DNA from 2 places in the Paenibacillus sp. FSL H7-0918 genome. Region 2 is predicted to be linked to the other one. Evidence: predicted binding sites of a transcription regulator. Region 2 holds the regulator's gene; the other holds the start of a gene.
The links. Region 2 encodes LexA, which represses DNA repair genes until DNA is damaged. Its sites were predicted from a motif close to CGAACATATGTTCG; they were not measured.
Positions count from the first base shown of each region.

Region 1: a site for LexA is predicted at 10,808-10,821, ahead of MHI15_RS06115 (ImmA/IrrE family metallo-endopeptidase). Genes of this name have one in related genera too.

Region 1 is NZ_JBBOWJ010000001.1:1,339,758-1,354,722, reverse strand. It holds gene MHI15_RS06175 (hypothetical protein) at 769-1,806, shown strand; gene MHI15_RS06170 (DUF3006 domain-containing protein) at 2,010-2,225, opposite strand; gene MHI15_RS06165 (MBL fold metallo-hydrolase) at 2,226-3,278, opposite strand; tRNA gene MHI15_RS06160 (tRNA-Met) at 3,473-3,538, shown strand; gene MHI15_RS06155 (sialidase family protein) at 3,975-5,111, opposite strand; gene MHI15_RS06150 (hypothetical protein) at 5,226-5,591, opposite strand; gene MHI15_RS06145 (hypothetical protein) at 6,001-6,504, shown strand; gene MHI15_RS06140 (hypothetical protein) at 7,234-8,223, opposite strand; gene MHI15_RS06135 (RNA polymerase sigma factor) at 8,220-8,714, opposite strand; partial or broken gene MHI15_RS06130 (phosphomethylpyrimidine synthase ThiC) at 9,044-9,163, opposite strand; gene MHI15_RS06125 (DUF3139 domain-containing protein) at 9,279-9,614, opposite strand; gene MHI15_RS06120 (hypothetical protein) at 9,979-10,140, opposite strand; gene MHI15_RS06115 (ImmA/IrrE family metallo-endopeptidase) at 10,207-10,758, opposite strand; gene MHI15_RS06110 (YjfB family protein) at 10,922-11,098, opposite strand; gene MHI15_RS06105 (hypothetical protein) at 11,248-11,397, shown strand; gene MHI15_RS06100 (NucA/NucB deoxyribonuclease domain-containing protein) at 11,479-11,916, opposite strand; gene MHI15_RS06095 (cytidine deaminase) at 12,017-12,433, shown strand; gene MHI15_RS06090 (glycosyl hydrolase) at 12,608-14,083, shown strand; gene MHI15_RS06085 (PH domain-containing protein) at 14,157-14,648, opposite strand; gene MHI15_RS06080 (hypothetical protein) at 14,766-14,965, shown strand, end outside.
Region 2 is NZ_JBBOWJ010000003.1:22,452-37,416, forward strand. It holds gene MHI15_RS19970 (ferritin-like domain-containing protein) at 838-1,314, opposite strand; gene MHI15_RS19975 (hypothetical protein) at 1,896-2,585, shown strand; gene MHI15_RS19980 (DUF5316 domain-containing protein) at 3,012-3,215, shown strand; gene MHI15_RS19985 (cupin domain-containing protein) at 3,248-3,739, shown strand; gene MHI15_RS19990 (MBL fold metallo-hydrolase) at 3,740-4,522, shown strand; gene MHI15_RS19995 (hypothetical protein) at 4,628-5,206, opposite strand; gene MHI15_RS20000 (hypothetical protein) at 5,429-5,809, opposite strand; gene MHI15_RS20005 (L,D-transpeptidase) at 5,960-6,298, opposite strand; gene lexA (transcriptional repressor LexA) at 6,477-7,103, opposite strand; gene MHI15_RS20015 (LysM peptidoglycan-binding domain-containing protein) at 7,355-7,768, shown strand; gene MHI15_RS20020 (DUF896 domain-containing protein) at 7,878-8,087, shown strand; gene MHI15_RS20025 (hypothetical protein) at 8,137-8,658, shown strand; gene MHI15_RS20030 (HAD family hydrolase) at 8,693-9,478, shown strand; gene MHI15_RS20035 (FixH family protein) at 9,741-10,166, shown strand; gene metH (methionine synthase) at 10,346-13,723, shown strand; gene rnz (ribonuclease Z) at 13,867-14,805, shown strand.

The sequences.
Region 1 (14,965 bases), on a different contig from region 2:
CTATAAATAGATGAAGTTAGCTTAGCAGAAATGGGAGATTATGACTATTAAATTCAAACGGGAACTTTATCAGAATATTCATGATTGGCACAGCGGAAGCTTGAGATTCTGAGATTGACGGGGTGGGTTCATTTATATATAAGAAATACGATTATACAAACTATAACAAAAGAAAATCACCTGATAAAATCTCGGGGAAATTACATAATCTATTTTCATCAGTTTGTACCTGTTTCTACTCCACGAGTAGAAAAAATAGATCATATTTCAAACTGGTTATGACCTGTTTTTATGGGCTATGTAAAAAGATAATATGAAGTATTGTACCTTGCCAATATCAGCTGGGTATTTTTGCGATCAGAAAAATTTTCCTTTATCGTTACATACATGTTGTGGGAAATGGATTATATTTAGAATACACAGTTTGGAAGCATCGGCAGTGTAATCCGGAAGTATCAAGAAGAGACCTCGCGGATCAGTAACCGCCAAGTCTCTTTCTTATATTCTAGGGGGGGATACATTGTTAAAACCGTCGTCCTCATGATATTGATAATTATCATTTCAGCAGTTGTAGTCTATATTTTTCTGCCAAAAAGGCAGAAGTGTATTCAAAGAATACAGTGATTGATCCTCTTAAGATTACGATCCAAGATATAGACCGTATAGAAGAGGGGACTGATTTAATTTTTACTGATCATGAAGCATATCGAATCCATATTATGCTAACATTGAGTGATTGAATTATTTTGACACAAAGGAGACGAATCCTTGAAGACATATAATGAGATGCTGCTTTCCACACCTTTTATGATAAATGGCAGACTTGAATCGGAAAGTTTCGCATTGAGACCAATTTCTCCCCCAAATCATATGCCTAGATATGAAGAATTTCAATATACAAGTGTTTTTAGAAGTATGTTTGTTTTAAGTCTTACTGTTGAAGTCGATAGCATTAATCCTTTAGGGGTGGATAATAAATCTCTTGGCCCGTATCATAAAACTCCACTTGAGATTGCAGACATGGATGGAGTACGAGCTCTGAAAGTATTTAGAAACTTTTTGTCTTTGCATTATGGGAAAATTTTCTTTGATCATGGTGTTACGAGAATAAATGATCATTTCAGTCTACCAAATATTAATTATTTTATCCCACTGAAAAATGCTAGACATCCAGTTTGTAATATGTTGGATAGGTTGGATTTTAGTCAATCTGGTGAGCTTTCTAACAGTGAAGACAGCTTGAAAAGGCTTGGGGTTTTATTGAAGAAGGGTACAAATAAGAACAAGGATTTTTTGAAATCACTAAATCTATACTACAATGCATTAGAGCAGTATAATATAAATGAAACACTAAGTTTTATGTTGTTTGTTACATCCATAGAAACTTTAACACATAAGTATTCTAAAAAAAGTAATATAACATCTCGAAATCTAGATTCAGATGATTATTTCTTTACCAAAATTATAAATATTATCGAAACGGATGTTGGTCAATCTGAAAATCGTGATTTTTTGAAGGGATTTGTTTTAGAGAGATATAAGGTAAAGATGAAATTTGTAGATTTTGTGCTTCAATTTTTGAATGAGAACTTTTATGAAATTTGGGAAGATCGAGGAATAGATAGAAGTGCTATTAGTAAAGAGGAAATAGAAGAATTATTGAACAGAATTTATAATCTACGATCAAATTACTTGCACCGTGGAGAAGATATATCGATTGAAATTAAGTTATATTCACTTTTGATATTGATTGAAAGAATTACAAGATTTATTTTGATTAAAGTATTTGATGAGCTGACAGCTTGATAAGCTTCATATTATGGAAATGCGATTGTTTGGATACTAAATTAAAAGTATTCAAGATATATGCCGATCTATGATACTACCGCTTCTCTTAAATGTACATTGGTAGCATTAATGATCAAGGATATTCTCGGATTTGAATTTGGAAAGAGGATGGATAAGAGTTAGTACATAATAAAACCCCGGATATTCACCGGGGTTCATTTTTAATCTTCGAACAAATCGTCCATTAGCTGCTGAATGTCTTCTTTTCTCTTTTTCGAGTCATTCTTATCGATCAGAATTTCATTATCTTTAAAAATAAGGGTATCTCCAGACTTTGCCTCTTTAGGTAAAATTGATTTTAAGATATCCTCAGTTTGCCCTTCAAATTCTACAACGGCATACTCACCTTCAAAGCGGTCAATGATTCCTTTATGCATTTACTTAGCCCCCTTAGTCGATGTAAAAGTGATTTTATTTCCATCACTTATTGCAGTAATTGTACCTTTTTGGTCAGTTCGTAACACTGAAGTATTCGCATTTTTTAACCTTGTAAGAATCCCGGAATCTGGATGCCCGTAATTGTTTTTACCGACGCTTATTACTGCGTACTGTGGTTTAACAGCGTCGATGAATGCTTTACTGGTCGAACTACTGGAGCCATGATGCCCGACTTTTAATACGTCAGCTTTTAAATTCATGCCATCGGCTAACATATCGTTCTCAGAAGCCTTCTCGGCATCGCCGGTAAAGAGGAAGGACTTGTTTTTATATGTAACCTTTAAGACGGCACTCCAGTCGTTAAGGTTATCTCCATATTCTCTGGTAGGTGCCAGGAACTTCGCCTCAACACCAGTTAAAGGAATAGTAACTCCTTTAGTCACAGCTTTGATGGTACGTCTTTCATTCTTCACAGCAGTCAAAAAATCTTTGTATGTTTCAGTGGTATGTGATACTTTTGGAGCGTAGACAGATTTAACGTCCAATGCTTTTAGAACATCATCTAATCCACCAATGTGATCCGCGTCAGGATGAGTAGCAACCAGGGCATCAAGTGTTTTTACACCAAGAGCATTCAGGTACTTTACTACATTCTTACCCTGATCGTTATTACCTCCGTCAATGAGGACATATTGATTGTTCGGAGTTCGAATTAGAGTAGAGTCACCTTGTCCAACATCAAAAAAGTACACCTGAAGAGTGCCAACGTTTTGTTTCTTTGGTAAAAGCAAAGTTGGAGCTGGTGTAGCTGTAGGCTTTGCTGTTGGTTTCGCGGTAGGCTTAACAGCTGGTTTAGCAGTGGCAGCCGGTTTTGAATTTGAACTTCCACCATTGTGGTAATGGTATTCTCCGTTTTTTAGTCCCCACTTTGCGCAATTGGTGCGGCAATAATGACCGCCATTTGCATCGGTGCGTCCTGGATGCGCCTCAGCAAGTACAGGCATCAACAATAAAACAAGTGACATGAAGATTGGCACAATAATTCTTTTCATAAAAAAATAAACCCCCAATGTATGATTCTGGGAGTATTCTATCAGTTATAGGTAATTTTTTCTAGAGAACATTACGAAAACTTGCTAACGAATTTGTAAACGAAGTATCTGATATAGAGTTAAATTCATGAATAGAAAAACCCCTATAATAGAAGAAAAAGAAACACAGTTAAGCTTATTTTAACCTTTCCCCAAGCTCAGTTGGTTAGAGCGGTCGGCTCATAACCGATTGGTCGGGGGTTCGAGTCCCTCAGGGCCCACTTATCAAAAACCCTTACTTTGTAAGGGTTTTTTGCTGTCTGTAGGTTCCCTTGTAAGTAGAAGTGGATGAGTTGGAAAAGCGACAAAATAGAAAATGATCACATTTTGGTCACGGCGTTGTTAGATCCTCTGGTTTTATCACAGATCATCTGGAAAACGGTAAAAAGTATGTATTCTGTGGAACTGCACTCTTGTAGAGGAAAGGGGGACAGTCAAGACATATAGACTATTAAGTAGCAAGCACCATACGCCGTAGATTTTGATTGAATTAAAAGCATGTCCAATACGCTGAAATTGATGATTTCTTTGAACAGGTTAATGCTATTTTGATAAGAAGCAATAAAGGATGCCGCATGTTCGCTCGGCATCCTTTATTGCAAGTAGATATACTAACTTAACAGCCTTTTAATTTATCATCAGAAGTTGATTAATAGCTTATTGATTATCCCCAAACCAGATGTTCTCAGTACCGGTCCGCGTGTCTGTCCATACGCTCACTAGACGGCCTGTTTGGGGGACGATGGCATTACCGATGTAGTCCCCAATTAGGGGGATGCCGGTGACGTCAAAGGAAGTTGTTGTTATCCGGGTGTTTGTATACGTCATACCGCCATCTCTAGATGTTGCTAGATAAACATCAAGGTTGAGGGGGTTGACTCGATTAGTGTAATAGGTAACGAATATTGCACCATCCGCAGGGGATACGGTGATGGCTGGGAAAAAGTTTTGGGAGCCCACCGGACTACCTGTAATGGATATTGGTGCCCCCCAATCCACACCAAAATTGGTGGAAGTGGCAAGAAAAATATCGGAATAACCTTCTCGAAAATCTTGCCATACAGCATAGACATTACCTCGCGTCGTCGGTGCATTAGAAATATCTGCTGCGAGGGAAGGGTATGTCAGACATCTAAATGTATATCCCGGCAATGGATCTGGTGGGACTACAACGCTGGCGACCATGGTTTCAGGAGTAAAAATGACCCCACCGTCTGAGGATGTGCGAATTTTAAGATCAGTATTACCGGGAGGCTGATTGATCCATCCCACGATAACAATCCCATTTAATGTAATTGCTATACCGGGGAATTCTTCGAATTCTTCGACCGAAGACAGCAGGGAGGGACTGGAATAGGTACTACCGTTATCTAGGGAACGATTGAAGAATATCGTATTTCCCGGTATGAATTGTGTGTTGTAATCATGCGTATAACCAGTATATACATTTCCAAAAAAGGGACTTGATCCAGCTTTGTCGGTGACAACGACTACCTGATCATCATTTACAAACTGCCCAAACCCTTGATTCACGATGACTGGCGGTCCGAATGAAGAGGCATTGTCGGCAGATGTATAGGAGACGATCGACCCGCTGAGACCGTCTGAATCGAAGGCGTGGGCTAATACTACGAAAGTGGTCGGGAAAATATAATCAATATGTGGTGCTTCGATGCCTGCAAATCCTGTCGGTAACGGCAATAACGTTGTTGTCCAAGTGGCACCTGCGTCAATAGATTTGTATAAACCTATATTAGGAGGGCCTAATCGAAGATCTACAGCTACGGCAACCATAACTGAAGGATTAAGCCAATTTACCGCGATGGTGGGCTCAAACTGAACGCTTGCGCTCGGCGAAATTTGAATATTAGCCATGCTAAGCTCCTTTCGTCAGAGAGTTTTTGGTACTTATGGGTTCAGCTGAGCTATGAAAGTAAGTTCGGATTGCAGCACTCTTTGATGGGGAATGACGTTTCCTGACGAATCCGTTCCGAACACCGTGATAATCGTGTCTGCCGGTGCGTTTCCAGTTACGAGAAATTGGACTTCATAAGCTGAATTGCCTGCGATATTAAAACCGAGAAACTGGCTGGTGTTAGCATTAACATTTAATGAGTTGGAGTAGACTAAACCTTTACTAACCAAGGTATTCCATACGTAAACGTGATAGACTACGTTAGATGAAAAACTAAGGTTGTCATTATCGATATTAATGAGCACGTTGGATGCTGGGGTAGTCCCTGTGTTCGTAATGATGCCTGTTGTTGTTGCCATGAGCTTCACCTCTTTATTAGTTTGCTATATATATATGAATTGAGATTCATTGTGTTTGGACAAGGGAATCAGAAAAATCGCGGAAATGAATACTGAGAGGTCTTATTAGGTGGGGAAACACATATAAAATTTCAGCATGATCTGAAGCAACTTGATTATAAGTTGAACAGCAATTGACGATTTTTACGACTTCTCTGCCACTGCTGATCTTCGTAAGGCGCATGCAGGTAACTATTCGCTATCCGCAGGAGAATTTTAGAATTTTAAATAGAAGGTCTGACATTCATTTTAAATAAATGTTATAATTATAATATCAGTGTGTAGAGATATTGGTCTTTTTTATTGGGCCAAAAATATATGTCTCATGATACGTCTGCCATCTGAAATATTATTCACGGAGATGACAAACATGCATGGAGACACAAGACTGCCCAGAAACGGAAAAGAAGGTATACTATTTTTACTCATTATTTCAATCATTTCAGTTAACACTATTGCCCCTATTATTGTGGGGTTGGAACGCGGCTTCAGTAAGGAAGTGTATATAGATACACTAAAGGTTATTCCGTTTATGTGGATGATCGTAGTTTTATCCGTAAGATTAGTTGCAGGACCGATTGTTGGAAAAGTGATGCCGAAATTCATGGGACAAACCGATGGATTTAATGCAAGGATTCTGTTGAATACTTTATTGAATGTCACAGTGTTATCTATTTTACTATCAATTATCGGCACATGGGTTGGGACGAAACAAATAAGCCTGGATCCACTTAAAAACTTCCTTCACATCTGGCCGAGAAACTTTGGAATAGCATTTTGGATTGAACTGTTGGTTGCGCAGCCGATCGCAAGATTTGCGATGAAAACATTACACGCAAGACAGGATCGTAAAACAGAAAGTGTAAATGCGTAACTAGCTAGAATTTTGTAGACGAATAAGAAAAAGGAGCGTCCATGGTGGGCGTTTCTTTTTTGTAGCAATCGGAAGTGGAGAGAGACCCTGTGTTCCTTTGAAATTTGATTCGATAACAATTACGTGAAAGATGCTTCTCCTGTCGGACACTGCTGACCCTTAAAGCGGTTTTTTTCCACATTTGCAATTCTAACGGACTCCATAGTCGCTATTGGCATAAAAAGTACCGCATTTGAGCCTCTTTCTAGGCATTAGCGTCCATGGAGTCCGAAACCATGCTCTTAAGGCTGAAAATCAGCAAATAGCGACATCTGGGTCCGATAGCTCGAGGTGGAGGAGGTTAGTTCGTTAATTCGTTAGCTCGTTAGTGCCGTGCTCCTCACAGATTTAGTTGCAGAAATTACAATGAGAAGCAGCTTTTAAAGGAACAATCAGTAGTCTCACCTCTACAACCATAATATCTAGTATGCGGGCTCGTAAACCATACAGTAAAGCACAAAACGGCACTGCTCCAAACCATGAAATGGTTTTGAAGCAGTGCCGTTTTTGTTAGCAGCCAGCTAAATTGTCCAATGGAGAGCAGGGCGACCGAAACGAGGTACTCAATTACTTCCGATCGCAGTCCCAGTCGCCGTCCCGATCGCAGTCCCGATCGCAGTCCCGATCGCAGTCCCGATCGCAGTCCCGATCGCAGTCCCAACCGCTTTCCCTGGGTTTCCACCAGCATCCCTAAAGTTTCATGCTGTTCCACAGCTGCTGGAATGCCCCGGATTCGACCTCGAAGAATGCCGGTGCTTGACCGTAGCGTACAAGTCCTTGACCGAACAGCGTCAGCTCTACTCGGGCGTTGTCTTCCAGCTGTAAATAGATGATCTTGCGGTCTTCGCTGTCGTAGATGCCTTGCTCGATCAGCGGCTCTGCTGCCAGCGGTTTAGCAGCTTGGAGGGCTGTCAGGAAGCCATCAAGCGCCTCGCCATTGGCAAGTGGCGCCTGCTGCTGGAGGCCGTTGTTCCAGCTGTTGAAGCTTTCCCATTGTGCAGAAGTAACTCGGCCTTCAAGATTCAGCTTGCCGAACAGGTCGGCGCCGCTGTTTATGGTGATGCCGTTGGTGTGCTCATACAGTTCGGCGAATACCTCGCCGTTGATTTCCGAATAGGACATAATCAGAAAGCTGGAGTCATAGCCCTTCACGGAATAGAGATCCGTTTCGCCGATGTTCGAGGCTAACTCAATATATTCGTCGTTACCGCTCCATTCGTTGATGCCGCCTGTAGTGCGTCCCAACTTATCACCGCGCAGAGCAGCAGCATCGGCAGCGTCAATGCGAGTCGCTGACTGTGTATAAATATTATTTTTATACACGACCAAGGCGATCATATCTGCCTTCACGCCAGACTCCTTATCTGGCAGTTTCAGCTTGGGAATGACAATGCTGCCGGATGTAGCTGTGCCTGAATTGCCAGCATTGCTTGCACCCGGAGTTACCTGGGCAACCTGCCCCGGGGAGGTCTGACTGTTCAACTGCTGCCATATACTAGGCCCAGCCAGACCGATTCCTGCGGCGAGCACGACACTTGCCGCGATATAAACGGTTTTGCGCGGACGCTTCCGCTCCTGCCGCTGCTCTATTTTATCGAAAAGTTCTCTTTTCATCTCTTCACCTGGTTTCATCGAATCCACCGCTTTCTTATATGATGTTCGAAACTGATCTTCCTTCACTGTGGTTCCGCTCCTTCCAGCTCCAGTTTTAACAGTTGCCGTCCCCGCTGAAGTCTCATCTTCACGGCAGACTGACTAATCTGCAGAATCTTGCTGATCTCCTGGATGGGATAGTCCTCGTAATAATAAAGATGGATTACGGTTTTATACTTCATGGGCATCGCCATAACTAACTGCAGCAGAGCCCAATCCTCGGGGCTGTCTGCCGCAATTGGCTCAGCGCTCTCCAGCTTAACCTCACGCTTGCGCCAGCCTCTGCCCAGTAGTGTTTTACAATGGTTGGTGATTACCCGGATCAGCCATGCCTTCTGATGTTCGGCATCTTTGAACTCCGGCGCTTTTTCTATTAGCTTGATGAAGGTATCCTGAGTGGCTTCTTCGGCATCTTGCCGGCTGCCTAGATGGACCAAAGCGATCCGGAACAGCATATCTGCGTAGATTTCGTAACTCTTCATCACATGATTTCCCGGCCGGGTCATGGATCGCTGCATGATACTGTGCCCCCTTTACCTATAACACCATTTAGGACGGCATTAGGTCACATTTTGTTCCTGAGAAAATTCCTTTGTGTTTGAGCGTAAAGAATGCCTATTCATAAATTATCTCCAGAGGCTTACGGACTCAGAAGTCGTTATTTGCATATTTATAGGCTTTTGATCAGGTTCGCGGACTCCAGTGACGCTATTCCTTAAAAAGGAGGTCTTATATGGTGTTTTTCATGCCAATAAAGGCTATGGGGTCCGCCACACTTTGAAATGGAGGGTTATACCGCGCATAAGATCAACTGTGTCCGATAGCTGCTAAGAACCACGCCAATGTTATCTGTAGTCAGTGGACCTAATGTATAAAAAGGGGCTTCGTTACAAGTTTCAAGTTGCTTATCCATATTCTCTTTAATCAAGTGCATCGGCACATGTCCTGGACCCTCTACCATCACCTGTTTACGCAAACGATGTTTACCTATTTAGAGCAGGGAAGATCAAAAAAACGCGTTTGCCCAAGCAGCCATGATGCTGACTGCTGAACAAACGCGTCTTTTTAATAGGGCAACTCCTTCACGGGAGATTTTCCTCGATATGTTTATATGTATAGCTCGGATTATTACCTTTAACAGGAGCCCTGCTGTATTGAAAGATCCTTCCATTTTCTTTTCGATAAAAGTATCTTGCGTAGGGTTCGTCTGCAAAAATCACCGTGGTACTTACGAGGGGAGCTTTGGCAATCTGGGTGTATACTTTATCAAAATCTTCTTTCTTATAATTTCTCGTCTCTACTAGATAATGAATGACTTCTCTGTTCATATGATTTTGGAAGTAGTGGAAGGCTAAGGATGTTATTCCATAGATTAAAAGGATTAGAACGATGAAGATTAGTTTTGTTTTTTTCTTCATTAATTCCCTCCATATAAATAATTTGTATATAGTATAAGATAATATACTGAGACTGGTATGTCATTCATAGATATATGACGCAGGAGGAAGAGAAAATACTGGAGCTGGAGCAGCAAATTAAGATGCTGGAGGACCAGGCAAGTCCGAGGCTGCCGGGGGTGAAAATCTTTTAGTTTTTAATATGGGGTTTTGTAGGTGTATTCGTTATTCTAATTCTTATTGGTGTGATACAGTTTGTATTTGCATAACAGATTATACAAAAAGGCAGCAAATACTGATAGTAATCCAGGCGTAAGCGAAAGAAGAATTGCCGGGACATACTATATTTGCTGCCTTTTAACTTATGAAGAATAATGATTCTCTTTTAGTCCTCTTTGGGTTCTTGTAATAAAATGGAGAAGGTCCCCGTTTCGTGATCCACCTCAATCGTCTCAATGCCCACGAAATCCGGGATTTCGGGGTGTACTGCATCTACATTATAATCCGGATGAGTCAGTAATAATTCAATTACTTTAATGGCTTCCATGTCGTTCCCCCTCACGAGAAATTCCACCATAAATGAATATGCAGAGCACTATTGCAACTAAGCTTATTATCTCCGTGATCCGTTGCGAATATGTGTCAGTCGTTCTTCGTTTCTTCCCATCACGGCCAATAATTGCCCTTGGAACACACGTCTTTGGATCTGATCAATCCGCTGTAAGGCCAGCTCGGCAGGAACTTGAAATTCTGCTGCGAGATAGGAGATGGCATCCTCCCGTTGCTCAGGCAATGTCATGCGGGAGATCATGGAGTAAGGCATCGCCGCATACAAGATAAAACGCTCGGATTCATCCTCCTGTGCCCGCGTGAAATGCTCTGGCATCAAGGTCTGATTATCACTGCCATGGCGAAGGAGGTGACACAGTTCATGAAGAAACTCTAGCCGTTGAAGATTGGCTGGAAGGCGGTTGTCGATAAACAGGCTGTACATCCCTGCAGACGCTTCAATGCTCTTGCTTCTCACATCCAAATAATGAACCCAGATATTAAGCCGCTCTGCAATATACGATATTGAAATTTGTGAGGGCTGATGAAGATTTAATCGCTTGTATAAATCCTCCGTCCATTTCTCAAGCACAGTCATTTGATAATATGATTTCATGTTCTCCAACTTATTCACCTCGTTTAAAATCACTAATAAATCACTAATGGGATCGTATGTTCGCATAAATGCGCAAAAGAAAAGCCCGAAGGGCTATGTAGAGTAAAAAAATGCTAAGGATACACAGGAACATTCGTTCTCATGTATCCTTAGCATAAAGCAATTACACACTAATATCAAGTGTTTTTCCCAAATTAGGAGCAACGCTTTTGCCCAGCATTTCCACCATGGTTTGGCTCTGGGTTTCAGCCTGATTCTTGGCAATATTCATGACCTGTATCCCAACATTTTGAGCTAAGGATGCTTGGCTCATTGCCATTGATAATGCAGCTATATCCATATTGCACCTCCTTTGTGTATATCCTGTTTATCGACTGTCCACCTTCAATTCATTAGGTGATTGGCATTTGTTTGCCAATTCGCCCAAACGGCTTATCTCCTTTTTACATATCTTGTGCTGTAGTCATTAATCATTAGGAGGAATTGAAAATGGGAATGGAACATGGTTGTGGTTGTAACGTAGGTCCGGTAGTAAGTCCAGCATCAGTAGGTCCGGTGTGTAGTCCTTGGACTTCAACAGGAGCAATTCTGGTACTTTTCATCTTGCTGGTTATCATCACTAAAGCTTGCTTATTCTAAGTTAGCTGATGTGCAGTGTAGCCCCATCTGGCGAATGCCAGGTGGGGCTATTCTGTTGCCTGGGGCTGGTCAGACAGACCGTTATTTAAACATAAATTCTACCCGGGTTCCGTCTGCATAATCCTCCAGCTGATTGCCAACCCAGCTTCCTGCCCCGCGGTTATCGCTTGGCGTTATGTATTCAATGTCGGCACCAACGCCGCCTTCCTTACACATAGCCATTGGCCATTCATCCCGGTCATACCCCTTTTTAGTGGGAATCCCTTTTAAGGACTCTTTACGGTTCTCTTCAGCCTGCTCTCGGTTAATCGTACATGTGGCGGATTCACCTTTCGCAATGGCATCCTGAATATGTTTGGCGGTCTCAGGATAGCGGTCTGATGGGAAGGTTAGCTGAACAACACTCGAATCGGATGGAGACGAGGGGTCTGTAGGCTCTCCGTTTTGTTCAAACCAGTAACTAGCCAAAGCAAGTAATGCAACAATGATGAGACTGGAGATCCATTTTTTTACTTTCAATTCTGCTCCTCCTTTTTTGGCACTTAAAATAGTATATCTTATATCATAATTCAGTGCGATTTAATATAATTAGGTAAAATAAAGGAGGACGGAACTGGATATGGAGTACATAATTACCATTGAGGATCAGACGCTTATTGCGGCTGCCGAAGATATAATTACCAGGCGTTATGAATGGGGACGGCACCATGTGGGTGCAGCGCTTCGTACTAAAACAGGAGAGATTTTTACAGCGGTACATGTGGAAGCCAGCATGGGGAGGATTACAGTCTGTGCAGAAGCGATGGTGATTGGCAAAGCGATATCCGAAGGTTATAAGGAATTTGATACGATTGTTGCGGTAAGGCATTCTGATCCAGACAGCGAGGGAAAAGAGATTAAAGTAGTTTCTCCCTGCGGCATGTGCCGAGAGTTAATTGCGGATTACGGAATAGACTGCAAGATAATTGTATCGGAGGATGACCGATTAGCTAAATATGAAATCACTGAACTATTGCCTTTAAGGTACACGAGATAAGAAAAAAAGTAATGAGGAGCCGCGGAGCTCCTTTTTTTGTTGAGCCGTGAATTTATTCAGCAGTTCCTTATATCGTCCCAACTTATTTTACAACTTCATGTCCATTCGCTGAGTTCATGTCATTATTGTCCCCATACTATAACTTAAAAAGATTTAAAAGGATGGTGAGAATAGATGGAGCAGCGGATTATTCGTCAGATGGTTGATTCAGCATCAAGGTTCGTGGGCGATGTGCAGTGGCAGATGGCTTTTCGCAGATTACAAATGGCTCCGGCGGATTCGGGGCTGTCGTCCTCGGCTCAGCTATTGCTGAATACCCTCTATTACTTGCAGGGAAAGGGTGTGATAAGCGGCCAACATGATTATTTGGAAAGTGCAGACGAGCTCATGGAGAAGCTTAAAAATAGCAGCGGGCAATATGCTGCGCTGCATGGCTACGAGCTGGGCGCAATCAATAATCAGTCACAGGCTCTAATTGACAATCAACGGAATTGGGTCGTCAGCAGTGCGATACGCTGGTCTAGGGCCGGCGGGATCGTAACGATGTGTTATCACGCTGCATTACCGGGGACAGCGCCAACTTGGGGGAATGTAAATACGAGCCTAAGCAATGCTGATTTTGATAAATATATAACCCCAGGTACCACCCAGTATAATGCTCTGTTAGCTGATCTGGATAAGATGGCCCTGTCGCTGAAAAAGCTTAATGACGCAGGGGTTCCTGTACTTTGGCGGCCGTATCATGAAATGAATGGTGGATGGTTTTGGTGGGGGCAAAAGAGCAATTACGCTGCATTGTGGAACCTTATGTTCGATCGTTTTACCAATTATCATAAGCTGCATAATTTATTGTGGGTTTGGAGTCCAAATGCAAAAAATCAGTGGTGTGATGAGCCGGCAGAATACTATCCGGGCAGTGATAAGGTAGATGTGCTGGCGCTCGACATTTATGACGCGGATTTCAAGATTAGTCATTATGATAATTTATGGGATCTGGGTCGTGGCAAGCTGATTGCGATTGGTGAGAATGGAGAGCTTCCGTCTGCTGAACTGTTGTCCAAAACACAGCCCAAATGGTCTTATCAGCTGACCTGGGGGAAACTCCTCTATGAGAAGAATACCGATGCTGTGATAAAAGCTTTTATGAACGATAAAATGGTATTCACACGAGAGGAGTATGCTGCTGAGGCCGCCGCTTTCGCTGCTATCGGGGATAGTGTGCTGGAGAGTGGACTCTGTGGCCAATATTACAATAACATGACGCTTAGCGGCACGCCTGCACTGTTGCGTACGGATGCCAATATTAACTTTTCATGGAGACAAGGTTCGCCTGATCCTGCCATTCGTGTAGATGCGTTCTCTGTGCGGTGGAGTGGGAAGCTGACGGCTGCTTTTAGCGAGGTGTATACCATTTATTCCTACTCTGATGATGGGATACGGGTATGGATTGATGGCGGGCTAGTCATTGATAGTTGGGTGAATCAGAGCGGCCAGGAACGAAAAGGGAGCATAAACCTGATTGCAGGTAAGCCGTATGAAATAAAGGTGGAGTATTATGAGAATGCGGGCGACGCCCGGGTTGTTTTGCAGTGGGAGAGTCCGAGCCAGATCAAGGGGGTTATCCCAGCGGGGGCATTTTATCTTCCTTAAAAAAGAGTACTTCAAGTGTGCAAGCGCAAGCAAAAAGCCCCGGTTTTCCGGGGCCTTTTTACGTATGAACGTCTTAAATTTGCTCGCGGTAGCTAATGTTGTTGGCGATCTTCTCGTCACGAACGGCTTTGCGCAGAACATCTTTGACGGTTTGGGCATCATGGATTTTTCGAAAAAGAAGCTGAGGCGCTGAGGCATCATCAGAAAATACAGTTAATGATCCAATGCCAAGCATCCGGTCCATGATAGACTGTTTTACGGATAAATCGCGTACGCGCAGCAATTCGATTTCTTCAACATTTTTACCGATAAGTCCGGTCTTTACCATAATACGCTGACTTGTAATGGTATATGAAGTTGTGTTAAGTCCTACGATTCCTTTGAGTCGATCCGAGATGCCGGCAGGTTTGCCTTTCCAGAGCACGACTTCTTGGATGACATGATTATTATCTACTGCGGGTCGATGAGCGGTTACTGGAGCGGTACCGTCAAGGCTGGTTCCACATACTCCACAAAATTTAGCGCCCTGCTTGTATTCCGCTCCACAGGTGGTGCAATAAGGCATAAATACTCTCCTTTCCTGATCACAATTAAAATAATTATAACATAACAGTCATTTTACATATATTTCATTTGCGCTTTACACAAACCGACATTATCCTGTTAAGTGGAGGGATAAATAATGAAAAAAGCTTTACTAATAGGAATGCTGATGATGACTGTCATCCTTAGCGCCTGCAGCAATAATTCAACTTCATCGGCACCTGCCACGGAGGAAGAAGTGCAGGAGACCGTGCAAAACTTCTACAATGAAATGTCTAAACTTGAAGAGTCAGGAAAAACTTCTTTAGCGGAGTTCAACGAAGCCATTGCGGGTTATTC
Region 2 (14,965 bases):
ATTGTAGAGGTTTATGGACGCCCCCGTAATGCCCCCAAAAAATGTAGTGATCATTCGAGGATACTTCTCATATGAGCTTCAAATTTCTCCATACTGCTTTCATTTATTTTCTTTGAAATATGTGTGTATGTGCGCTGTGATTCTTATGCTACCATGACCTAAACGTGTTATTCCAAAGCTTGAAAGGGGTAATAAGCTGGCTAAACGATTTTATGAATTGGACTATAAGAATGCTCTCCAACTTGGGACAAGCCATTTTCGCGACAGGTGAAACTTCTTAGCCTCTTATAATGGAGAATGCTATGACTCAGTCAAATGATTGAGTTTTTGAATTGCGAGCTCGGCAACTTTTGATAAATTTCACTCGTATGTTTCGTTATCGATAATCAATTCAAAGGCGAATCCAAAGCATGCGTTACCTTTGAATTCGTTCTTGACTAAAATGTAAAAAAGCCAGAAGGCTTAACACCATCTAGCTTAGCTGTATAGCGAAAAGTGGATTATTAGGATGAGGGCAAAGAATATGGTTTTTGAGGAATTGTGCTGCAGACCATAGTTCGACAGTTGGAAAGTAAACGTTCGATCATATACGAAGTATCAGAAAGAAATGCGGGGAAAAATGGTGGTATGGATAGAGCTGACGCATCTTTCACACACATCGTGGGCGGGACATTTGATTGGATCGAGAATGTGGATGAGTTCAACGTGTTAGGGAAGGCGCCGTCATGACACAGGTACAAGATAAGACTTACATTTGCACTCGAGAGAAGGCAGAGGGGACACTCTTAATATTAAGAAAGTAAAGTTGTGATTTCTGAAGGGCAGTCGATACAATGACTACTGATTTGCAGCTGAATTTAGTATCAATAAATTATTATACTTCGCTGCATGCTTTTGCTCATCGAGAATAATGCCATATAAAGTATCCTTATAAACGCCATACGGAAGACCGAACCATATCTTTCGATATTTTTCAACCGCTGACAATTCACCTTGAAAGGCTTTTTGCAAACCATTGTTATACGAATTAACTTGTTCAGGGACTTCGTCGCTAACTCCTGTCACTTCATGTCCTGTCAATTCTCTGTACATTTGTCGAAACATAAGATTATGCCCACGTTCATCATTCCGAATAGAAGTAATAACTTCAGCTTGTTCTTTATTCGGAGCAAGTTGAATGAGTTGGTCATAAAAAAGTTCGTCATTTCGTTCACCTTGGACTGAAGTCCTCATTAATTCAAGAGCCTCTTGAGTTGAAGTTGCCCAAATGGGGGCAAATTGAGATCTGAACCAATAAGGATACACCATATACATTAGCAAAACCTCCAATAATTTATAAGTATTCTATCAACAATCATATGCTCGCTAACTGATTGTATGAGTATGATCTCACTTCTTACTTTTTCTTAATTAGACCAAAGTCAAAAAAGTGGACGGTAAGAAATAGATTTTCTAGTAAATTGCTCAGCAAAACGAGCAGGTGAAAGATACCTTATCGACGTTTGCGCACAATTGGTTTTCCTTATTGCTGTGAGTCGCTATTTAATTTTTTTCTGAAAATGTGTTAAGTAAAGTGTTTTGTGGAATTTGTTTTACTTAATTGATGTGTCGTCTACCTTGCTCTTGCTCAGTCCAATTAACCTTATGAAACCGAGAAGAACTAAGATCTCATGGGTCACTTTATGGAATCTGGTGGCATTAATTAAGATAGTAGGTGCCCGAATCGTCCGGGAACAATTTGAATTTCGAGCACAACTCCATAGCTGTTAATAAGAACGAGTCGATTGTTTGAAATTTTTCAATCCGTAGCAATAAAAATGAAGAAAAGGTTTGAAGAATAAGAGGACACGTCACTCATGTGGGTAATAACTAATATAGTAATAAGGAGGTGCGTAATGAAAAAAATATTACTAACTACAGTTACTAGTATTCTTCTGTCTTCCTCAATTCTCGGTGCATGTAGTAACAATAAAACAACAGACGAGGCAAAACCTACAGCATCAAATGCAGCGACAATGCCAGTTGTTGAAGCTACAAGCACTCCTGAACCTTCTGCTACTCCTTCTATGGAGGTGCAGGAGTCCGCCAGTCCGGAGGCCACTGATCCTCTAGTATCCGATCGGCCAAAGACCAAAGCATTTGGTGAACAGGAGGGAGGGGTCTCAGGGCAAGAAGGTACACTTGAGCAAGGTGATGGATATTCCCTATATGTTTTTCAGGATTTCACACTAGACTCACAGTCTGGTCGTTTATCATTAACTGAGGATCCAACCTATTATGCCGAAATTAAACACTTACCTGCCGATTACGATCTCACAGCTTTGAAGCAGCAGGGACAAACCGAGCTTTCTGCAATTGGCAAAGCCAACGACCATAGCGGGGAACTAATTGAACATCCTCTAGGTTTTGCTGAACTATATCTGCAGGCAACCGGTGATAAAGGGATAGAAGATTATATGGTCTGGAAGAATCAGGCGGGGGAAGCTTTTCTTTTTCGGATACACAATCCTAAGGGGGATTCGTCGAATAAGTTTGCACCTTGGGTGATGGTTTCACTGGCAACACTTGAACTTGAAAGGAATTAAGTGTGATCAGAGCCGAAGGAGTTGTGCGGAGTAGAAGGGGTGTGCCATAACCATAATCAAAAAAATGGTTGTTGGCACACTTCTTCTTCTTTTTGGTACCTTACTTCATTCGAACGCCAATTTTCGTTTGCTGAGGTTGCAAATTTCGCGTATGAGCCTGCTATAGGATCCAGCAGACCTTATACGAAGCTTTACCCCACATTTGGGATACTAAAGGACTCCATAGTCGCTATTAGCATTAAAAACACTCAATATGAGCCTCATCCTTAGGAATAACGTCACTGGAGTCCGAAACCATGCTTCAAAGGCTCAAAATTAGCAAATAGCGTCATCTGGGTCCGAAAGTCATGGCACGTAGTAGAGGGATTTAATGTTAAAATATCTTATATATAGATTACTAATTCTTTCCTGGGAAGGAGTAAGTTCATGCAAATTTTTATTTACATAGGATTGGGCTTCTTTATAATTTCAGGTATATGTGTTGGAGCCTTCACGACAGGTACACAACAAAGAGGTAACTTTTATTCGGAATCTAAGCAAGACCGTAAAGCTAAAAACAAAGTAGCGAATTGGTCCGCTTTAGGTGGTCTTATTTCATTAGCTGTAGCTGGGATTCTTTATTTGTTGTAAATGAACGCACAACATAAGGAGGAGTGTTGCAGATGGTGAAGATTTTTAATGAAAATACGGTCTCTTTTACACAAAAACAGTCCCCGATCCCAGAGTTTGCTTGGCATACGAGTGAAAGGTTAGCTGAAATGGTGGGCTCCAAGCATTTAGTTTTTGATATCAGATCTTTAGATCCTGATAAATATTCTTTTCCTTATCATTTTCATAGAAATGCTGAAGAAATATTTGTGATTTTAGCGGGAAAAGCGATGTTAAGAACACCCGAGGGTTTTACGGAGGTTACTGAAGGGGATGTAATATTTTTTGAAATGGGACCGGAAGGGGCGCACCAGCTTTATAATCATTCCGATGCACCATGCAGGTATCTGGATCTCCGAACGAATCAGGGAATAGATGTTTGCGAATATCCAGACTCAGGCAAAATCAACATTTTGCCCTATCAAGAAATCTATCAAGCAGATGAACAGGCGGATTATTGTAAGGGAGAAGAGCATGTAAGGGAAAAATGGAATGGGGGAGTGTAATTGATTAAAGATCGTTGGTTTACAGTAACTGAAATTGATCCGACCACCTATGCAATCAGTGAATATGGACATTGGGAAAAGGTGCATTCTTTTTTACTCTTGGGGCAAAAACAAGCCGCGTTAATTGATACGGGATTAGGTATTGATAATATAAAAAGAATAACGGACCAGTTAACGGATTTACCTATCGCTGTCATAACTACGCATGTGCATGCAGATCATATTGGCAGTCATGGGCAATTCGAGACAATCTATGTTCATAAAGCGGATGAGGATTGGCTGATTAACGGAATAAAAGGCTTGTCCCTTGCCCAGATTCGAAAAGATATGAGCCGGGACATCACCCTTCCTGTTCCTGAAACCTTTGATCCTAACACCTACATACCTTTTCAAGGGAAACCAACAGCTCTTTTACAAGAAGGGGATGTGCTCGACATAGGCGGGCGCAAAATAGAAATTTACCACACACCAGGTCATTCGCCAGGTCATATCAGCCTTTTTGATCATGCCAACGGATATCTGTTTACAGGTGATTTATTGTATGACGTTACGCCAATCTATGCCTTTTACCCTTCGACTAGTCCGGTTGATTTAGTGGCATCCTTAGAAAAGATTACGGAAATTCCAGGAGTTACCCAAGTATTCGGTTCTCATAATACACTGGGTTTAGATCCATCTATTTTACAAGAGGTCAAAAAGGCAGTTCGTGAGTTACGTGAGCAAAAGGTAGTAGCACATGGTACGGGCATTCACCAGTTTGATGGGTTTAGTGTGCAACTTTAGATTTTTCTATGTCGAAAACAAATGAGGGTATGGCGATATGGTGTCTACATCAAAGGTTTTTGCGAAAAATAATTCACACATCTTATTGCGCAAAAAGCAACTTAATTATTCAGAGACGATTGACCTGAACAGTGCATGCAATTGCTGTACTTGGGAGAAAGCTTCCTTGTACTGGTTGTCGGATTGTCGAATAGGCAATAAACCCGGCAAGAAGGAGATACAATACACAGGCGTTTCTTTGCTGTTCATATATATTTTAAGCGTAAGCTCTTCAATCACATTAGCTTCTTCATCAGCTTCCTTAAGGACGTTAATATCTGCACTTGTTGCAGTAGTTTTGCTGTTTTGATGTCTTTTGGAGACTTTTGAAAGGGTGAGTGCGTTAACCACAATCTCGGATCCCATTACATTATCAAAAGAGTATAGCTTTGCTACTGCTTTTTTGTTACTCTTCGGATTTTTGGTACCGATTGCCAATTTTTTATTAGGCTCGTTAAGTGCGATCAAGTGAGATTGATTGGGGGGAATGAATGTTTTGGTGAAGCTGATGTTAAAAGATGAGGTCGCATTAACTAGCATAGAAATTTCAGATGAAGCAGATAGCGTTTTCAATTTTATAATGGCGGCACTTAGAATTAAAACAACTCCTAAAATAGCAAATAAGTACATCAAGATAATCAGCATATAATCACACCTCCTAGTTATCTCATTAGACTCAAATTGTTGCTTATTGAAAGATATGCCTGAATGATCTCCACTAGTATCTTTTAAAAGGGAAATTCGTGGAATTATAGGATCGACTTCACGATTAACCCAAAAAAAGCACCCAGAGAAACCTTCCGATTCTGCAAATGATGCAAAATTTGGGGTTGCTGCAAGAGTGCTTTTTAAGGTGATTATGTAAACCTATAGAAAATTGAAGGCAGTGATATGATCGGTATAAACAATCAGCTGTTTGTATTCGATCGGAGTCCCATAACTAGCATAAGGTCTTACAGTAACGTCATTGAGGACAACAAAGTTATAGCTGAAATTTTTATCAGGGTGTTCTGCTCCCAAATAAGATATGTATTCGTCTACAATTACATCATCCATCAAAGATTTTAAATCAAATACATCCTCTTTGTTGGAGACGGTTGGAGAGACGATTCCCTGAATGCTGCCAAAAGAGGTGAGCAAATTCACTTTTTTTCCACTAGCTTGTTCATCATTTAAAAGTAAACCGGACAGCTTACCCAGTGCATCGACTTTAAAATCGACGAGGGTTCTAATTTTTGAATTATTCAAACTAAACACATCCTTTTCAATTTGCAATCCTGTTAACAATATTCGACATATAATCACCAAACTCCTAGTATGCTAATGAAAAAATACTTACTTATGTAATGACCCCCATTTTTTAATGTGATTTGGGGGTTGCCGAGCCTCCATTCGAATTTAATTTCTTATCGTTACTCGTGTGCCTATAGGGACAATAGCAGCGAGTGCTAACACATCCTCGTTGTACATCCGGATGCAGCCGTGGGACACCTCTTTCCCAATGGAGGAAGGGTCATTGTTTCCATGAATTCCGTAGTGTGGTTTAGACAGTCCCATCCAAAACACACCGAAGGGACCCCCTGGGTCGGGTTGTTTGTTAATAATAGTGAATTCACCCACTGGGGATTGGGTTAACATCTTACCGATGCCGACAGGGAAACCTCTAATCACAATATCATTGTCCAGAAGATATAACATTCGTTGGGTCAGATCTACAATAATTCGGTAGTTGGGCATTATACGCAACACTCCTTTCTAATTAGGATATGAGCAGAACGCCTAAAGGGTTATTCATAGAAAATGGCCATTTTAGCCATTGGGAACAAATGTTCGTAAGTGGTTGGAAAAGCAAAAAAACGTAGAAAAAAGGCTGTTCCGCATATGCGGACCAGCCTTTTATGTTAGAAGTGCATACTTAGTGGATATCTCGAAACAATCCGATGACTCTTCCGAGAATAGTTACGCGATTAAGGCGAAGCGGCTCATAAGCTGGATTCTCCGGCTGAAGCCGTATATGATCACGTTCCTTGTAAAAGGTCTTAACGGTTGCTTCATCTTCTTCGGTCATGGCTACAACGATATCTCCGTTGTCCGCTGTTTGTTGTTGGCGAACAATCACATAGTCACCATTCATAATGCCTGCGTCCACCATACTATCACCCATGACAGACAGCATAAATACTTTGTTGTCACCTACATAGTGAGTAGGAAGTGGGAAGTAGTCTTCGATATTCTCTGTAGCAGTGATAGGTACCCCGGCGGTAACTTTACCTACGACAGGAATCCGTGAGATGGTCTGCGCGAATTGGTGAACATTCTCTGAATCCTCTTGGCCTAGTAATTCTATTGCACGTGGCTTCGTTGGATCTCGACGAATAAGTCCCTTCTTCTCAAGCCGGTCCAAATGACCGTGAACTGTGGAGCTGGAAGCAAGGCCAACAGCTTCTCCAATTTCCCGGACGGAAGGTGGATAACCCTTGCTGCGGACTTCGCTTCGTATAAATTCCAGGATCGCCAGCTGGCGACTTGAAATCTTTGACATTGGAATCAACCCCATATAGTAATGTTTGGGAAAATTATAACATAGAACTACCGTTCGCACAAACATAAGTTCTAACTATTATAAATATTAATCTGCTAGAGTTAAAAAATGGTAGACAAATGATAATAAAATGAACCGCTTGAGTCTCTCGAATAAAAGAGAACAATTGTTCTGAAATAGTATTGAACAAAACACATGTTCGTGTTATTATAAATTCGAAAGTAAGAACAAGTGTTTGGAGGATGATGATTATGCTAAAATACAGTACATACCGCAGCATCTACGATAAGGCCCCAGTGGTTGAATCTATAGGACATAATGACGTTGCCCGTAATTCCGCTAAGGTGAAAGAGATAACGGAACGTTTGCTTGGAGGGATGATTTCGTTGTTCCGTCAAGATTTCTTTATTAAGTTAATATTGATTTTCGTGCTAGTATTATCTGGCCTAACAGTAGTGGGAAATGTATTTGCAGGATCGACGACTATAATGAAGGAAGAGAAGCGGATTGTGGTTGAACGTGGAGATACACTATGGAGTATTGCCCTTAAGAATAAACCAGCTGATATGAAGACAGTTGTTTATATAGAAGGAATTAAACGTTCAAGTGGGATTAAGAGTAGTCAAATTAACGCTGGAGACATACTTACTTTACCTATTTATTAATTTTCTGAGAACATAATAGAATGACCAGTAGAGCTTGCAGGGAGTAGACCTTGACAAGCTCTTTTTCTCATGGCAGAGTTAGAATTAATTTATAGGGGGAGGGAAAGTATTGAATATTGATGAGTTGGTCGCGCGAATTAACGAATTGGCACGCAAACAGAAGAGCGTAGGCCTTAATCAAGAGGAAGTGGCGGAACGCGCCAAGCTTCGTGAAATTTACCTGGGGAATATCCGCAATAACTTCCGAGCACAATTAAATACTATTGAAGTGGTAGATAACGATGAGCATGAACAAGGTAACAAGGGGCTTAAACATTAGCTCGCTGTTCCTTTTCATAGATATTTCAGGATGACTAGGGGGAACGCACATGGCCCGTTCTTGGGAAAGAATGGTTCAACGCAACACACAGCAAATCAACAAGCAAAGAAAGAAGCAAGGCAAGGATACGATTTATGCCTCTAAATCTCCTACCCAGAATGCCGAAGTCTTTAAAGGTCGCAACATTGCATTTCCGGTAGTGTTAGTGATACTTGGCACTATGTTTTGGGTAGTTGGTTCTATTGATCAGGCCAAAGGTAATGGCATGCTGGCTAATTGGCTGGGAGTAGTACTGTACTATTTGCTGGCAGCGCTATTGTTCTTCCGTCGTCCGTACTTGAAGGTGGAAAAAGCAAGACTGTCCACTATTAAATTCAATCGCGAACGCGGACTTCCAGCTGCAGATATTGAGAAAATCACCCTTTCGCGTGGAGCTGTAGTCATTAAGCATAAAGGGAAACGTACGAAATGGATTTTCACAAAACTTATGAATCGCTATGATACTAATGCGATGAGTACACGATTAGAAGCATTTGCTAAAGCTCACAACATTGAAGTAGTTCACGAATAGAACTAGACCAGTTAAAGGGAGAGGGAGACCTGTAATGCCAATTTCTGCTGTACTATTTGACCTTGATGATACATTGCTGTGGGATGATCGGAGCGTCGAAGAAGCATTTCGTTCTGCTTGTGAAGCCGCCGGGGATACGATCGATCCACAAGAACTAGAAGTTGCAGTTCGTAAGGAAGCAAGTAGCTTATATGAATCTTATGAGACGTTCCCATTTACAAAGATGATCGGAATTAATCCATATGAAGCACTCTGGGCTAACTTTACGGCAGGTGAACAGCCAGAATTCCGTCAATTGGAGCAGCTTGCACCGGTATATCGTAAAGAGTCTTGGCGTCGCGGACTTGCAGCGTTAGGGGTGGAAGACGAAGCACTAGCTGAGACCTTGGCAACTAAATTCGCAGCAGAGCGCAGAAAACGTCCATACATCTATGAAGAAACAATGCATGTACTGGAGCAGTTACGGGGTCAAGTGAAGCTTCTGCTACTTACGAACGGCTGTCCTGCACTGCAACAAGAGAAACTAGATGGTGTGCCCGAGTTAATTCCTTTCTTTGATCATATTGTGATTTCCGGAAGCTTTGGTAAAGGCAAACCGGATAAGGAAATTTTCCTGCATGCTTTAGAGCTTCTTGATGTAACGCCTGAGCAAGCGGTTATGGTCGGCGATAAGCTGACAACGGATATCCGTGGGGGGCTGGCAGCAGGGTTGACCACGGTCTGGATTAATAGAAAAGGTAGAGCACCTAGTCTTGATATTCATCCGGATCATGAAATCAATCACCTTGAGGAACTTCTTCCACTAGTTCAATCCTTGTAAGATATACAGAGCTATTAGCTCCAATATAAAGACTTTATAAAAGCAGCGAGTTTCTGAGATCCTAAGAAACTCGCTGCTTTTCTGTACATACATACTAACATAAGGATTTCATTAGATTTTTAAGTAAATGATTTAAGTCACAAGACTAATGCGGAATTGATGCAAAATACTGAAAAACCAATAATAATGTGTATAATAGATGGAGATGTATAACATGAATTGGTAGATTTTTATTATTCGATAATGATTGGGAGGGCTCCAAATGATGAGATCGAAGAAATTAGTCGCTGTATTATTAGGTGCAACACTTCTAGTACTAGGTGGATGTTCTTCAAATGGAACCAAGCATTCAGAAATACATAACATGAATATGAACATGTCTATGGAACCTATCAAAGTCGAACTACAATGGAGTCCTGAAGAAGTTGTTGTAAATCAAAAGGTAACCTTTGAAGCTGTGGTGACCCAAGATAACGAGGCAGTAGATGATGCAAAAGAGGTTCTGTTCGAAATTGTGAATAAAAATGATGAGGGACAGAAAATAGAGCTTAAGGGAAAGCTAATTGGTAAAGGAGTCTATCAAGCAGAAGGGACCCTTGAAAAGGAAGGACAATATAATGTCACTTCACATGTGACAGCCCGGACACAGCACTCTATGCCTAGCAAAGAGCTGTCTGTGAAACCATGATTCAAAGGTTCGCAAAGGTTACTGAGCAATAACAGATAAAGCAGAGTGGAAAGGAAGGCTTTTCGAAATCCCTTTATTCTGCTAAACTTACTCTAATGTTTTACTGGGGGGACTATTAGTTGGCTAAATATACACTTGAGGAAAGCTTACAACAAAGGATTTTGATCCTTGATGGCGCAATGGGCACGATGATCCAACAGGTGCCTCTTACTGGAGAAGATTTTGGAGGCGATGAGCTGGACGGCTGTAATGAAATGCTGGTATTAACACGTCCAGAAGTCATTCAGACGATTCATGAGCAGTACCTCGAAGCAGGGGCTGATCTCATTGAGACTAACACATTTGGTGCAACCTCTGTTGTGCTAGCTGAATATGATATTCCTCAGCGGGCACGTGAGATCAATCTAGCGGCAGCAGAGTTGGCTCGCAGAGCAGTAGACAAATATGACACACCTGACCGTCCGCGATACGTCGTGGGGGCTATGGGTCCAACAACAAAAACGCTCTCAGTAACTGGAGGCGTTACTTTCCAAGAGTTAGTTGATAGCTATGAGGAACAAGCAGTGGCATTGATCGACGGTAAAGTAGATGTTTTGCTGCTGGAGACCTCTCAAGATACACTTAACGTTAAAGCTGGAAGTATTGGTATTCGTAATGCTTTTGAAAAGACTGGCATCACGTTGCCGGTTATGATTTCCGGAACAATTGAACCAATGGGTACTACATTGGCGGGTCAGAATATTGAAGCATTTTATATCTCATTAGAACATCTGAAGCCTATCTCTATGGGCCTCAACTGTGCGACTGGTCCTGAGTTCATGCGGGATCACATTCGTTCGCTTTCGGAGATCTCCTCCGCAGCCGTGAGCTGTTATCCAAACGCAGGATTGCCGGATGAGAACGGACATTATCATGAATCTCCAGATTCTTTAGCTCGCAAGATTGCAGCCTTTGCCGAAAAAGGCTGGCTGAACATTGCGGGGGGGTGCTGTGGAACGACACCAGAGCATATCCGTGCGATGAAGGAAGCACTTTCTGAATATCCTCCACGCCCGCTGACAGGTAATCATCCGCCTGCACTTTCAGGCATCGAGCCTATCTATATTGAGAACGACAACCGTCCATACATGGTTGGTGAACGTACGAATGTACTTGGCTCTCGTAAATTTAAACGTCTTATCGTCGAAGGTAAATATGAGGAAGCCTCAGAAATTGCCCGTGCTCAGGTGAAGAGTGGGGCACAGGTTATTGACGTGTGTGTACAAGACCCTGACCGTGATGAGATTGAAGATATTAAGCTTTTCTTAGAACTGGTTGTGAAAAAGGTTAAAGTACCCCTGATGATCGATACTACCGATCCTAAGGTTATCGATTTGGCTTTGCAGTACTGTCAAGGTAAGGCGATAATTAACTCCATTAACCTTGAAGATGGTGAAGAGAAATTCGAGCTGGTGACGCCGATCATTCATAAATATGGTGCAGCTATTGTTGTGGGTACCATCGATGAGACGGGACAAGCCATTAAGGCGACAGATAAACTGGAAGTGGCTAAACGCTCCTATGACTTGCTAGTGAATAAGTACGGTTTAGCAGGAGAAGATCTTATTTTTGACACGTTGGTGTTCCCTGTAGGAACCGGAGATGAACAATATATCGGTTCAGCAAAAGAAACGATTGACGGCATTCGTTTGATCAAGGAAGCACTTCCAGGCGTTCATACGATCTTGGGCATTAGCAACGTCTCCTTTGGATTGCCGGAAGCGGGTCGTGAAGTGTTGAACTCCGTATTCCTTTATGAATGTACAAAAGCTGGATTAGATTATGCGATCGTAAATACAGAAAAAGTGGAGCGGTATGCTTCCATTCCTGCTGAAGAACGTCATCTTGCTGAGGAACTGATTTATAATACGAATGATGAGACGCTTTCTGCTTTTGTAGCTGCTTTCCGTGGTAAAAAAGTAGAGAAAAAAGAGAAGATTTCCAACCTGTCACTTGAAGAACGTTTAGCTTCCTATGTGGTTGAAGGTACGAAGGAAGGACTCATTCCTGACCTTAATGAAGCATTGACTAAATCTGGTCCGCTGGAGATCATCAATGGACCGCTGATGGCAGGGATGTCGGAAGTCGGCCGGTTATTTAATAATAATGAATTGATCGTTGCTGAGGTGCTGCAAAGCGCTGAAGTGATGAAGGCATCTGTCAATCATCTAGAGCAGTTTATGCAGAAGGATGAGACAGCGGTTAAAGGGAAAATTATGCTGGCAACCGTAAAAGGGGACGTGCATGATATTGGTAAGAATCTAGTGGAGATCATCCTCTCTAATAATGGTTATCAGATCATTAATTTGGGTATAAAAGTACCACCAGAGACCATTATCGAAGCCTTCCGTCGAGAAAAAGCTGATGCGATAGGATTGTCCGGGCTGCTTGTGAAATCTGCTCAGCAGATGGTCCTCACCGCTCAGGATTTACGTACAGCAGGGATCGATGTTCCGATTATGGTCGGCGGCGCAGCTTTGACCCGTAAATTTACGAAGACCCGTATTCGTCCAGAATATGACGGTCTAGTATTGTATGCTAAGGACGCTATGGACGGGCTGGATATTGCCAATCGGCTTATGAACCCTGAAGAACGGGAGAAGATTGCCGAGGAAATTCGTGTGGAGGCAGAAGCAGCGGTTGCGGTGGCGCCTAAGCAAGAACTGCCGAAACTAACCAGAGCAGTGCGTTCCAAAATATCTCCAGATGCACCTGTATTTGTTCCACCGGATTTAGAACGCCACGTACTGCGTAACTATCCATTGGGGCATATTATCCCCTATGTGAATATGCAAATGCTGCTGGGTCATCATTTGGGGTTACGGGGTTCTGTAGAAGCCCAATTAGCTGCTGGAGATCAGCGGACTGTTGAACTGAAGGGTACCGTAGACGATATTCTCCATCAAGCGATGCTAGAGGGTACCATTACTCCACATGCTATGTATCAATTCTTCCCTGCACAATCGCAAGGGAATGATATTATAGTGTATAATCCACAGAATACGTCCGAGATCCTGCATACCTTTACTTTCCCGAGACAAGGGGTAGAGCCTCATCTGTGCTTGGCGGACTTTTTGAAACCTGTTGACAGTGGTATTATGGACTATGTTGGATTCCTAGTTGTAACAGCAGGTCACGGTGTACGTGAATTGTCTACTCAGCTGAAAGAAAGCGGAGATTATCTGCGTTCACACGCCTTGCAGTCGGTTGCACTTGAAGTGGCAGAAGGACTGGCGGAACGCGTCCATCATATGATGCGCGATACTTGGGGTTTCCCGGATCCGGCGGATATGACGATGAAGCAAAGACATGGGGCAAGATACCAAGGAATCCGTGTTTCATTTGGTTATCCTGCATGCCCGGATTTAGAAGATCAAGGTCCACTGTTTAAGTTGTTATCTCCGGAGGATATCGGTGTTCACCTTACAGAAGGCTTTATGATGGAGCCCGAAGCTTCCGTTTCGGCTATGGTATTTGCCCATCCAGAAGCGCAGTATTTTAATGTAGAGAAGCTGTAATTCTTTCATTTATATACCAGGTCTGTAGGGGATTGTATCCCTTTCAGCGGAACCTCCCGTAACTGGGGGGTTTTTTGCTGGAAGAAGGTCGTTTAGAATTGAAAAGAGATGGTTGAGCCAATAAGCAGAAGGGAGGAAAAAGAATGGATCTATATTTTTTAGGTACTAATGCAGGTGTGCCAACGCTACAACGCAATGTAACGTCCGTTACATTAAGACTGCTGGAAGAACGTCGCAGTATTTGGATGTTCGATTGTGGGGAAGGTACACAACATCAGGTTCTTCGTTCACCGATTCGGCTAGGAAAGCTGGAAAAACTATTCATTACCCACTTGCATGGTGATCACCTATTTGGTCTTCCAGGTCTATTATCAAGTCGTGGTTATCAGGGAGGGACAGCGCCGTTAACGGTGTACGGACCCCCTGGATTAAAAGCTTACTTAGAGATCTCCTTAGCTGTGAGCCAATCCCGAATTCCTTATAAGATTGAGATTGTAGAGCATACAGGAGGAATTATATTCGAGGATGATAGCTTTAAAGTTGAGGCTGCATTACTTGAGCACCGGATTGACAGCTATGGCTACCGGGTAACGGAAAAGGATAGTCCCGGAAGCCTCAATACGGAATTGCTTAAGAGTTATGGTTTAAAACCGGGACCGATTTATGGGAAATTAAAAAAAGGTGAAGATGTTGTTACGGATGAAGGTGTACGAATCTGTGCTGCTGATGTTGTCAGGGAACCCAAACGAGGACGTATTGTTACTATCCTTGGAGATACAAGACCTTGTTCGGGAGCCTTAGAACTCTCTCTTAATGCAGACCTTATCGTTCATGAAGCAACCTTCGCCCATGATCTGGCTGACATGGCGTATCAATATCATCATAGTACAGCCCGTCAGGCTGCAGAGTTAGCAAAAGAAGCCAAAGCAGGACAGCTGTTGCTGACTCATTTCAGTTCTCGTTACAGCTCGCATGAAGAGTTAATTCCTTTGCTTGAGGAAGCTGGACTCCTATTCCCAGAGACATTATTAGCTGAGGAATTTAATGCATATCCGGTACCTCGCAGACTAAATGGGCAATAGGGGGAATGATTATTTTCCGGGAAAGCGCAGGAAATGACAGTGCTATGCTAAAAAATGCTGGATGGGACGGTTGTTCGATTTCATTCGACGAAGTGTGTTAGATTTAAAGTAATCACGGAGTAAAAGACGAACGAATGGCTGGACATATTGCCGAAAATCA